3 regions of the Amaricoccus sp. W119 genome follow, and region 3 is predicted to be linked to each of the others. Evidence: riboswitches for the same ligand, from Rfam matches in the RefSeq annotation. Region 3 holds a riboswitch; each other region holds the start of a gene.
What was found. A riboswitch is a leader RNA that binds a small molecule or an ion and turns the genes downstream of it on or off. The one in region 3 is predicted to bind thiamine pyrophosphate.
Positions count from the first base shown of each region.

Region 1: another riboswitch for thiamine pyrophosphate. It lies ahead of thiM (hydroxyethylthiazole kinase); the one in region 3 lies ahead of thiO (glycine oxidase ThiO).
Region 2: another riboswitch for thiamine pyrophosphate. It lies ahead of thiC (phosphomethylpyrimidine synthase ThiC); the one in region 3 lies ahead of thiO (glycine oxidase ThiO).

Region 1 is NZ_JBKQWU010000002.1:183,992-187,256, reverse strand. Features, by position in the region: gene ACLJK8_RS02635 (F0F1 ATP synthase subunit C) at 1-162, shown strand, start outside; gene ACLJK8_RS02630 (F0F1 ATP synthase subunit B') at 231-767, shown strand; gene ACLJK8_RS02625 (ATP F0F1 synthase subunit B) at 772-1,263, shown strand; TPP riboswitch at 1,397-1,495, shown strand; gene thiM (hydroxyethylthiazole kinase) at 1,550-2,350, shown strand; gene thiE (thiamine phosphate synthase) at 2,347-3,009, shown strand; gene thiD (bifunctional hydroxymethylpyrimidine kinase/phosphomethylpyrimidine kinase) at 3,011-3,265, shown strand, end outside.
Region 2 is NZ_JBKQWU010000033.1:7,771-11,035, reverse strand. Features, by position in the region: gene ACLJK8_RS15115 (Ppx/GppA phosphatase family protein) at 1-683, shown strand, start outside; gene ACLJK8_RS15110 (RlmE family RNA methyltransferase) at 750-1,505, shown strand; TPP riboswitch at 1,534-1,644, shown strand; gene thiC (phosphomethylpyrimidine synthase ThiC) at 1,711-3,265, shown strand, end outside.
Region 3 is NZ_JBKQWU010000040.1:10,271-13,535, reverse strand. Features, by position in the region: gene ACLJK8_RS16370 (thiazole synthase) at 1-708, opposite strand, end outside; gene thiS (sulfur carrier protein ThiS) at 710-907, opposite strand; gene thiO (glycine oxidase ThiO) at 885-1,919, opposite strand; TPP riboswitch at 1,971-2,072, opposite strand; gene ACLJK8_RS16355 (efflux RND transporter permease subunit) at 2,154-3,265, opposite strand, start outside.

The DNA.
Region 1 (3,265 bases), on a different contig from region 3:
ATCGGCGTGGGCAACGTCGCCGGCAGCTTCCTCCAGGGCGCCCTGCGCAACCCCAGCGCCGCCGGCGAACAGACCGCGACCCTCTTCATCGGCATCGCCTTCGCCGAGGCGCTCGGGATCTTCTCGTTCCTCGTCGCGCTTCTGCTGATGTTCGCCGTCTGATCCGGCGCATCGACCGAACGGCGCCGCCGATCCTGGCGGCGCGCCCCGAGCCCCTGCCGGAGTGAGACATGGCGACCGAGACAATGGGTGATGTTCCGCTGGAGCAAGCCGAAGGTGGCATGCCGCAGCTTGATGTCACCACCTATCCGAACCTGATCTTCTGGCTGATCGTCGCCCTGGTCGCCCTTTACTTCATCATGACGCGCATCGCGCTGCCGCGCATCGCGGCCGTGCTGGCGGAGCGGAACGACGCGATCGCCAACGACCTCGAAGAAGCCGCGCTCTACAAGCGGCGGGCGGAAGAGGCCGAGAACACCTACAACGCGGCCCTGGCCGCGGCGCGGGAGCAGGCGCAGAAGATCGCCGCCGACACCAAGGCGGAGATCAACGCCGAGCTCGACCAGCTGATGGCCAAAGCCGACGCCGAGATCGCCGCGAAATCGGCGGAATCGGAGAAGCGCATCCAGGACATCCAGGAGAGCGCGGCCAGGAGCGTCGAGGAAGTCGCCCTCGAAACCGCGCAGGCGATCGTGGAAGCCTTCATGCCGAAGGCCGCGGACGCGGAAGCGGTCAACGCCGCCGTCGCCAACAGGCTGAAGGGCTGACGTCATGGACTTTCTCAACAACACCGACATCGTCGTCACGATCGGCTTCCTGGTCTTCATCGCCATTCTCGGCTATCTGAAGGTTCCGGGACTGCTGGCCTCCAAGCTCGACGAGCGGGCCGTGCGGATCAAGGCCGACCTCGACGAGGCGCGGGCGCTGCGCGAGGAGGCCCAGGCGCTCTTCGCGGGCTACGAGCGCAAGCAGAAGGAAGTGAAGGACCAGGCCGAGGAGATCGTCGCCAACGCCCGGGCCGACGCCGAACGCGCGGCCGAGGTGGCGAAGGAGGAGATCCGCCGGTCGGTGGCCCGCCGCCTCGCGACCGCGACCGATCAGATCGACGCCGCCGAGAAGGCGGCGATCCGCCAGATCAAGGACCGCGCCGTCACCGTCGCCGTCGCCGCCGCGAGCGATGTGCTGCGCGAGCGGATCAAGGCGCAGGACGCGAACGCGATGATCGACGCCGCGATCGCCGAGGTCGGCACGCGCCTTCACTGATCGCGCCGCCGCGCGAGTTCTTGGGACCCGCTTCCGATTGGAAGCGGGTCCTTTCCTGTTCGGCCGGGCGTCACGGGATGGAGGACGCGACGGATTTGGCGTGACTTCGCTTGGGCGATCTGCGACAGACGAACGTGGAAACCGGGGGCGCTCGCGCGGACGCGGGCTGAGAGGCACCCTTCGAACCTGAACCAGATCATGCTGGCGGAGGGAGCCGTTTCGGGCCAGGCGCCGGGTGATCAGGGGCGCGCATGGCCGGGCAGCTCCCTCGCGCGGGAGGATTGCGATGGCGGAACCAACTCCGGGGACGCTGCTCGGCGAGATGCGGGCAAAGGCGCCGCTCGTCCAGTGCATCACGAATTTCGTGGCGATGAACATCGCCGCCAACACGCTGCTCGCCGCCGGGGCTTCGCCGGCGATGGTGCATGACATGCGCGAGTCCGGCGAATTCGCCGCGGTCGCCGGTGCGCTGACCGTCAATATCGGGACGCTGTCGCCCGAATGGCTGGGCGGCATGCGCGCGGCGGCGGAGGCGGCGACACGCGCGGGGCGCCCATGGGTTCTCGATCCGGTCGCGCATTTCGCGACCGACTTCCGCCGACGCGCGACGCAGGGGTTGATGGAGCTGAGGCCGACGATCGTCCGGGGCAATGCCTCGGAGATCCTGGCGCTCGGCGGTGGCGTGGGCCAGGGCCGGGGCGTCGACAGCGGCGACGAAGTGGCCGCCGCTGAGAGCGTCGCACGCGCGCTCGCGCGCGAGACCGGGGCGGTGATCGCCGTGAGCGGCGCCGTCGATTTCGTGACCGATGGCGAGAGGTCGGCGCGCGTGCATGGCGGCTCCGAACTCATGCCCAGGGTCACCGCGCTCGGCTGCGCGCTGACCTGCCTCGTGGGCGCCTTCGCCGCCACGCGCCCGGACCGGAGCTTCGAGGCGACACTGGCGGCCTTCGCGATGTTCGCGGCGGCCGGCGAGGCGGCGGCGCGCGAGGCCGCCGGGCCCGGCAGCTTCGGCTGGCGCTTCCTTGACGCGCTCGCCGCGGTCGGACCCGCCGATCTCGACGCGGACGGGCGCGTCGTCACGGCATGAGTCCGAGGTTCGATCCCGCGCGGCTGTCGCTCTACCTGGTGCTCGATCCCGGGCTCTGCGCGGGGTTCGGTCTCGTCGAGACCGTCCGCGCCGCCGTCCGGGGTGGCGTGACCATGATCCAGCTCCGCGACAAGGAGGGCACCACGGCGGATCGCATCGCCGCCGGCCGCGCGCTCAAGAATGCCCTCGCCGGCACGGGCGTCCCGCCCATCATCAACGATGACGTGGAGGCCGCCCGGACCATCGGCGCCGACGGGGTGCATATCGGGCAGGACGACATGGGCCCGGCCGAGGCGCGCGCGCTGATCGGCGCCGACCGCGTCCTCGGCCTCTCGGTGGAGACCGAGCCGCTCGCCCGCGGCCTCGATCCCGCCTTGGTGGATTATGCCGGGGCCGGGCCGGTCTTCGCCACGGAGACGAAGCCGGGGCACAAGCCCGCGACCGGGTTCGACGGGCTCGCGCGCATCGTCGCGGCCTGCCCGGTGCCCGCGGTGGCGATCGGCGGGTTGAAGCCGGGGCACGCCGCCCGCACGCTCGCGAGCGGCGCCGCCGGGCTCTCGGTCGTCTCGGCGATCTGCGGCCAGCCCGATCCGGAAGCCGCCGCCCGCGCCCTCGCTCGGGAGATCGCCGCCGCGCGGATGGAACTGGGGAGAGACTGACGTGATTCCGAATCTGTTGACCATCGCGGGCTCCGACCCGTCGGGTGGCGCGGGCATCCAGGCCGATCTGAAGACCTTCGCCGCGCGGGGCGGCTATGGCCTGGCGGTGCTGGCCGCGCTGACGGCGCAGAACACGACCGGTGTGACCGGCATCCACCCCATCCCGGCGGAATTCGTCGCGGCGCAGATCGAGACCATCCTCGCCGATGTCCGGGTCGATGCCGTCAAGATCGGCATGATTGGCGAGGCCTCGGTC
Region 2 (3,265 bases), on a different contig from region 3:
CCTGCGCCCCGCTGGTCGCCGAGCAGGCGTCGCAGGTTCTCGTCTTCGACATCGGCGGCGGCTCGACCGAGCTCGTCTGGATCGACCTCTCCGACGTGCCGCCGGAGGAGCGCGCCCAGGCGATCGTCAACCTCCGCGTCGGGCATGACTCGGAGAAGGGCGGCGCGCGGATCGTGGATTTCATCTCCGTGCCGCTCGGGGTCGCGACGCTGCACGACCGCTATACCGATGTCACCGACGACGCGGCGCGCTTCGCGCTGATGTCCTGGTTCTTCGAGGAGCAGATCACCGGCTTCAAACCCTATCTCCAGGGCCTTGCCGGCGGCTGCGCCGGTTTTCAGATGATCGGCACCTCCGGCACCGTCACGACCGTCGGCGCCGCCCATCTCGGGCTCCGCCGCTACGACCGGCGCAAGGTCGACGGGATGCATCTGAGCGCCAAGGCGATCGACGAGGTGATCGGCCGCTTCCTCCGCCTCGGGCCCGCCGGGCGGCGGACCGACATCGGCCTCGGCCGCGACCGTTCGGAACTCATCATGTCGGGCGCGGCGATCCTGCAGACGCTGCTGCGGGTCTGGCCGGCCGAATCGATGCGGGTCGCCGACCGCGGGCTGCGTGAGGGGATGCTCTTCGCGATGATGAGCGCGAACGGCGCCTTCCGGAAAGGCCCGAAGCGGGACTAGCTCCGCTTGACCGGAGGCGCGTGGCATCGCAGAGAGCGCGGCGGGCAGGGCCGGAGGCGGGGTGGAATGGTCGACAGCAGGAAACAGGGATCGGGCCGCGGCCGCCGGGATCTGACCGTGCGGGTGAAGACCGCCAAGGGCCGCAAGCTCTCCTCCACGCTCTGGCTCCAGCGCCAGTTGAACGACCCCTATGTCCGGCGCGCGCGCGAGGAAGGCTATCGCGGTCGCGCCGCCTACAAGATCATCGAGCTCGACGACAAGTTCGGCTTCCTGCGACCCGGCGCGCGCGTCATCGATCTCGGCCACGCGCCGGGCGGCTGGAGCCAGGTGGCGGTGGCGCGGGTGAACGCGCTCGGCGAGAAGCGCGGCAAGCCGACAGGCCAGGTGCTCGGGATCGACCTGCAGGAAGTCGAGGCGATCCCCGGGGCCGATCTGCACGTTCTCGATTTCCTCGAGGAAGGCGCCGATGCGAAGATCCGCGACTGGCTCGGCGGTCAGGCCGATGTGATCCTGTCGGACATGGCGGCCGCGGCCTCGGGCCACCCGCGCACCGACCACATGCGCATCACGGCGCTGGTCGAAGCCGCGATCGAGCTTTGCGAGGATGTGCTGGTGCCGGGCGGAACCTTCGTCGCCAAGGTGCTGGGCGGCGGCGCCGATCCCGCGATCGTCACGCGACTCAACAGGCTTTTCGAGAAGGTCCGCCACGTGAAGCCACCGGCGAGCCGCAGCGATTCCTCCGAGAAGTTCGTCGTCGCCACGGGCTTTCGCGGCGGACAACCCGCCGCCGACGGCGAACCGGGCGACGAGACCGGGGCTTGACCGCGCCGCGATCCGCCGCTCTATTCCGGGGCTCAACCAGGGGAGTCCCGCCAAGGGGCTGAGAAACCGCTGTGATGCGCGGTGACCCTTCGAACCTGATCCAGTTCAGACTGGCGGAGGGACGGTGACATGGCTTCGGCGCGAGACGATTCGACTCCGGCATGCACGGGCTTCCGAGGGTTCGCCCCTCTCAAGGAGCCAGAGCATGAAAGACATGTCCCCGCCCGCCGTGACCACCGGCCCCTTCCCCGCCTCGCGCAAGGTCCATCGCCCCGGCGATCTCCACCCCGAGATCCGCGTGCCCCTGCGCGAGATCGACCTGCACCCGACAGCCGGGGAGCCGCCCGTCGCCGTCTATGACAGTTCCGGCCCCTACACGGACCCCGCCGCCGCGATCGACATTTCCCGCGGCCTGCCGCCGTCCCGCGCCGCCTTCATCGCCGCCCGCGCCGATACCGAGCAGGTGGCCGCGCCCCGCGCGGTGAAGCCGGAGGACAATGGCTTCGCCGAGGGCGCGCGGCTCGTTCCCGCCTTCCCCTCCCCGCGCCGCCCGCGCCGCGCGAGAAACGGCGCCGCGGTGACCCAGCTCGCCTATGCCCGCGCAGGCGTCATCACGGCGGAGATGGAATACGCGGCGATCCGCGAGAACCTCGGCCGCTCCGCTCTCCGCGACGGCGAGAGTTTCGGCGCCGCGATCCCGGATGAGGTGACGCCCGAGTTCGTCCGCGCCGAGATCGCCGCCGGCCGCGCGATCCTGCCCGCCAACATCAACCATCCCGAGCTCGAGCCGATGGTGATCGGCCGGAACTTCCTCGTGAAGATCAACGCCAATATCGGCAATTCCGCCGTCACCTCCTCGATGGAGGAGGAGGTCGAGAAGATGGTCTGGGCGATCCGCTGGGGCGCGGACACGGTCATGGATCTCTCGACGGGGCGGAACATCCACAACATCCGCGACTGGGTCCTGCGTAACAGCCCGGTCCCGATCGGAACCGTGCCGCTCTATCAGGCGCTCGAAAAGGTGGGTGGCATCGCCGAGGAACTGAGCTGGGAGGTCTTCCGCGACACGCTGATCGAACAGGCCGAACAGGGCGTGGACTATTTCACCATCCACGCCGGCGTCCGGCTCGCCCATATCCCGCTGACCGTCGATCGGGTGACCGGGATCGTCAGCCGGGGCGGCTCGATCATGGCGAAATGGTGTCTGCACCACCACCGCGAGAGCTTCCTCTATGAGCATTTCACCGAGATCTGCGACATCATGCGCGCCCATGACGTCAGCTTCTCGCTCGGCGACGGCCTGCGCCCCGGCTCGATCGCCGATGCCAATGACGCGGCGCAGTTCGCGGAACTGGAAACGCTGGGCGAACTGACCCGGATCGCCTGGGCGAAGGACTGCCAGGTGATGATCGAGGGGCCGGGCCATGTGCCCATGCACAAGATCAGGGAGAACATGGAGAAGCAGCTCGCGGTCTGCGGCGAGGCGCCCTTCTACACGCTCGGGCCGCTCACGACCGACATCGCGCCGGGCTACGACCATATCACCAGCGGTATCGGCGCGGCGATGATCGGCTGGTTCGGGACGGCGATGCTCTGCTACGTGACGCCCAAGGAGCATCTGGGGCTCCCCGACCGCGACGACGTGAAAACCGGGGTCATCACCTACAAGATCGCCGCCCACGCCGCCGATCTCGCCAAGGGCCATCCCGCCGCCCGGCTCCGCGACGACGCGCTCAGCCGCGCGCGGTTCGAGTTCCGCT
Region 3 (3,265 bases):
ATCGGCGGCGCGCGCCGCCGCTCCCGCCTCGACCGCCCGCGCGAAGGCCCGCGCCATCGCGACGGGATCGCCCGCCTTCGCCACCGCCGTGTTGAGCAGGATCGCGTCGTAGCCCATCTCCATCGCCGCCGCCGCGTGGCTCGGCAGGCCGATCCCGGCGTCCACCACCAGCGGCACCTGCGGGAAACGCTCCCGGAGCACGCGGAGCCCGTAGGGATTGACCAGCCCGAGGCCCGAGCCGATCGGCGCGCCCCAGGGCATCAGCACCTCGCAGCCGGCGTCGAGAAGCTTCTCGGCCACGATCAGGTCCTCGGTCGTATAGGGGAAGACCTCGAAACCTTCGCCGACGAGAATCCGCGCCGCCTCGACCAGCGCGAAAGGGTCGGGCTGCAGCGTGTCGGTATTGCCGATGACCTCGAGCTTGATCCAGTTCGTGCCGAAGACTTCGCGCGCCATCTGGGCGGTGGTGACGGCCTCTCTCACCGAATGGCAGCCGGCGGTATTGGGCAGGACGCGCACGCCAAGCTCGCGGATCAGGTCCCAGAAATCCGACCCGCCCCGCGCGCCGCCGCTTTCACGGCGCAGCGACACCGTGGCGATCCCGGCACCGGAGGCGCGGAACGCCTCGGCGAGGATCGCGGGCGAGGGGTATTGCGCGGTCCCGAGCATCATCCGGGACGTGAGGTCCGCTCCGTAGAAACGCGGCATCTCAGCCTCCCTGCCGGGGGGAGACGACTTCGAGCCGGTCCCCCGCTTCAAGCTCGGTCGCGGCGCGCTGGCCCGCGGGAACGAAGGCGCCATTCACCGCCGTCGCGATCGCCGCCTCGCCGTAGCCGAGTTCCACCAGCGCCTTGTCGAGCCGCGCCGCGTCAAGCTCGCGCGGCTCACCGTTCAGGACGATCTTCATCCATCACCTCCGGTCTTGGGCCTCCCGTCACCAGATCGGCCGCCATGCGCGCCATCGCGGGCGCGAGCAGGAAGCCGTGGCGGTAGAGGCCGTTCACATGAATGCGCGCTCCCCGCCTCCTGATGCGCGGCAGGTTGTCGGGAAAGGCCGGGCGGGCATCGACGCCGATCTCCAGCACCTCCGCCTCGCCGAAGGCCGGATGCAGCGCATAGGCCGAGGTCAGCATTTCGAGGAGCGAGCGCGCCGTGACGCGGGAGCGGTCCGAGGATTCGATCATCGTCGCGCCGAGCATGTAAACCCCGTCGCCGCGCGGGACGATGTAGAGCGGAATCCGGGGATGCAGCAGCCTGACCGGCCGCGTCAGGCTCACATCGGGGCAGCGGAGCACCAGCATCTCGCCCTTGACGCCCCGAAGATCGGCGAGCCTGTCGCGCGCGGCGAAACCCCGGCAGTCGAAGACGACCCCCTCCCCCGCCGCGGCGACCCCGTTGGCGGCCGGATCACCTGTCTCGACCGTCACGCCGCGGCGGGCGAGCCCGTCGCGCAGCGCCTTGAGCGTCGCACGCGGGTCGAGATGGGCTTCATCGGCGAAGAAGAGCGCGCGGTTGAAGCGGCCGGCGAGATCGGGCTCCAGCGCCGCGATCGCCTCCGGCCCGAGGGTCTCGTGCCGCTCGGTCCTGCGCGCGAAACGGTCGAGCTCGCTCCGGTCCCGGCCAAGCGCCAGGACGAGCGTCCCGGCCCGGGTCACGCCGCCCGCCGCCGCGTCCCACCAGTCCGCCGCCTCCTGGCCCAGCCGCGTCACCGGTTCCTCCGCGCTCTCGCCCTCGCAGAAGGGCGCGAGCATGCCGCCCGCCCACCAGGAGCAGGCCCCCGGCCCGGGCGCGCCCGCGCGGTCGACGAGCGAGACGCCGATGCCGCGCCGGGCAAGCTCGGTCGCGACCGAGAGCCCGGCGACGCCCGCGCCGAGCACGGTGACCGACCGGTTCGATGGGGAGGTTAGACTGTCCGACATGCCGGCCGTATCCCCCGGGGGACAATGAGGCTCTGGCGGGTGAGGATGATCGTCTGTGCCATATCCGTTCCCTACGCCGGCATTGCCCGGATCAGGTGCGATGGGTTGACGCCGCGCGCCTCTCAGCCCTTCCGGGCACCCCAACGGTTCAAGGGGACAGATAAAGTGCCCGCGCCCCGAACTCAAGGGGCGGCGGGCATCAGTTCGCGGGTACCGTCCGGCGGGCGGGCGCCCTCAGGCTCCCGCCTCCGGCTCCTTCGCCTCCCGCCCCGCTCCGATCCGCTTCACCCGCTCGCGCAGGTTCTGGAAGATCACGTAGAGCGCGGGGATGATGAAGATGCCCACGAGCGCCGCGGTCAGCATGCCGCCGGCGACGCCGGTACCAACCGCGCGGCGGCTCAGCATCGAGGCTCCGGTGGCGGTGACGAGCGGGATCAGGCCGGCGATGAAGGCGAAGCTCGTCATCAGGATCGCCCTGAAACGCATCCGCGCCCCGTCGATCGCCGCGTCGAGCACCGACTCCCCCGCCTCGCGCCGCGCCTTGGCAAACTCGACGATGAGGATCGCGTTCTTCGCAGCCAACGCGATCAGGACGACGAGGCCGATCTGGGCGTAGATGTCGAAGGCGAGCCCCGCGACCAGGAGCGACAGCATCGCGCCCGCGACGCCCACCACCACCGAGAGCAGGACGGGCACCGGGATCGTCCAGCTTTCGTAGAGGCCGACGAGGAAGAGATAGGCGAAGACGAGCGCCAGGGCGAGGATCACCGTGGTCTGTCCGGCCGCCTCCAGTTCCTGCTGCGCCGTGCCGGTCCAGTCGAAGCTGTAGCCCGACGGCAGGACGCGCGCGCTCAGCTCCTCCATCGCCTGCAGCGCCTCGCCCGAGGCGACGCCGGGCGCGGGCGCGCCGTTGATCGTGACCGAGCGGAAGTTGTTGTAGCGCACGATCGACTGCGGCCCGACGCGGTATTCCACCGTCGCCACCGCCGAGACCGGCACCATCTCGCCCGAGGCGGAGCGGACGTTGATCCGGGCGATGTCCTCGACGCTGGCCCGGTCGGATTGCTGGGCCTGGACATTGACCTGCCAGGTCCGGCCGAACAGGTTGAAGTCGTTCACATAGACCGAGCCGAGCGTCCCCTGTAGCGCCGCGAAGAGATCGCTGACCGAAACGCCGAGCGTCTGCAGCCGCTCGCGGTCGAGATCGAGATAGAGCTGCGGCGCCGAGGCCGAGAAGGTCGAGAAGGTCGGTCCGAGCCGCGGGTCCTGGCTCGCCGCGACCGAGACCGCGCCCGCGACACTCGCGAGATCGGCTGGGGACCGGCCTTCGAGATCGAGAAGCTGGT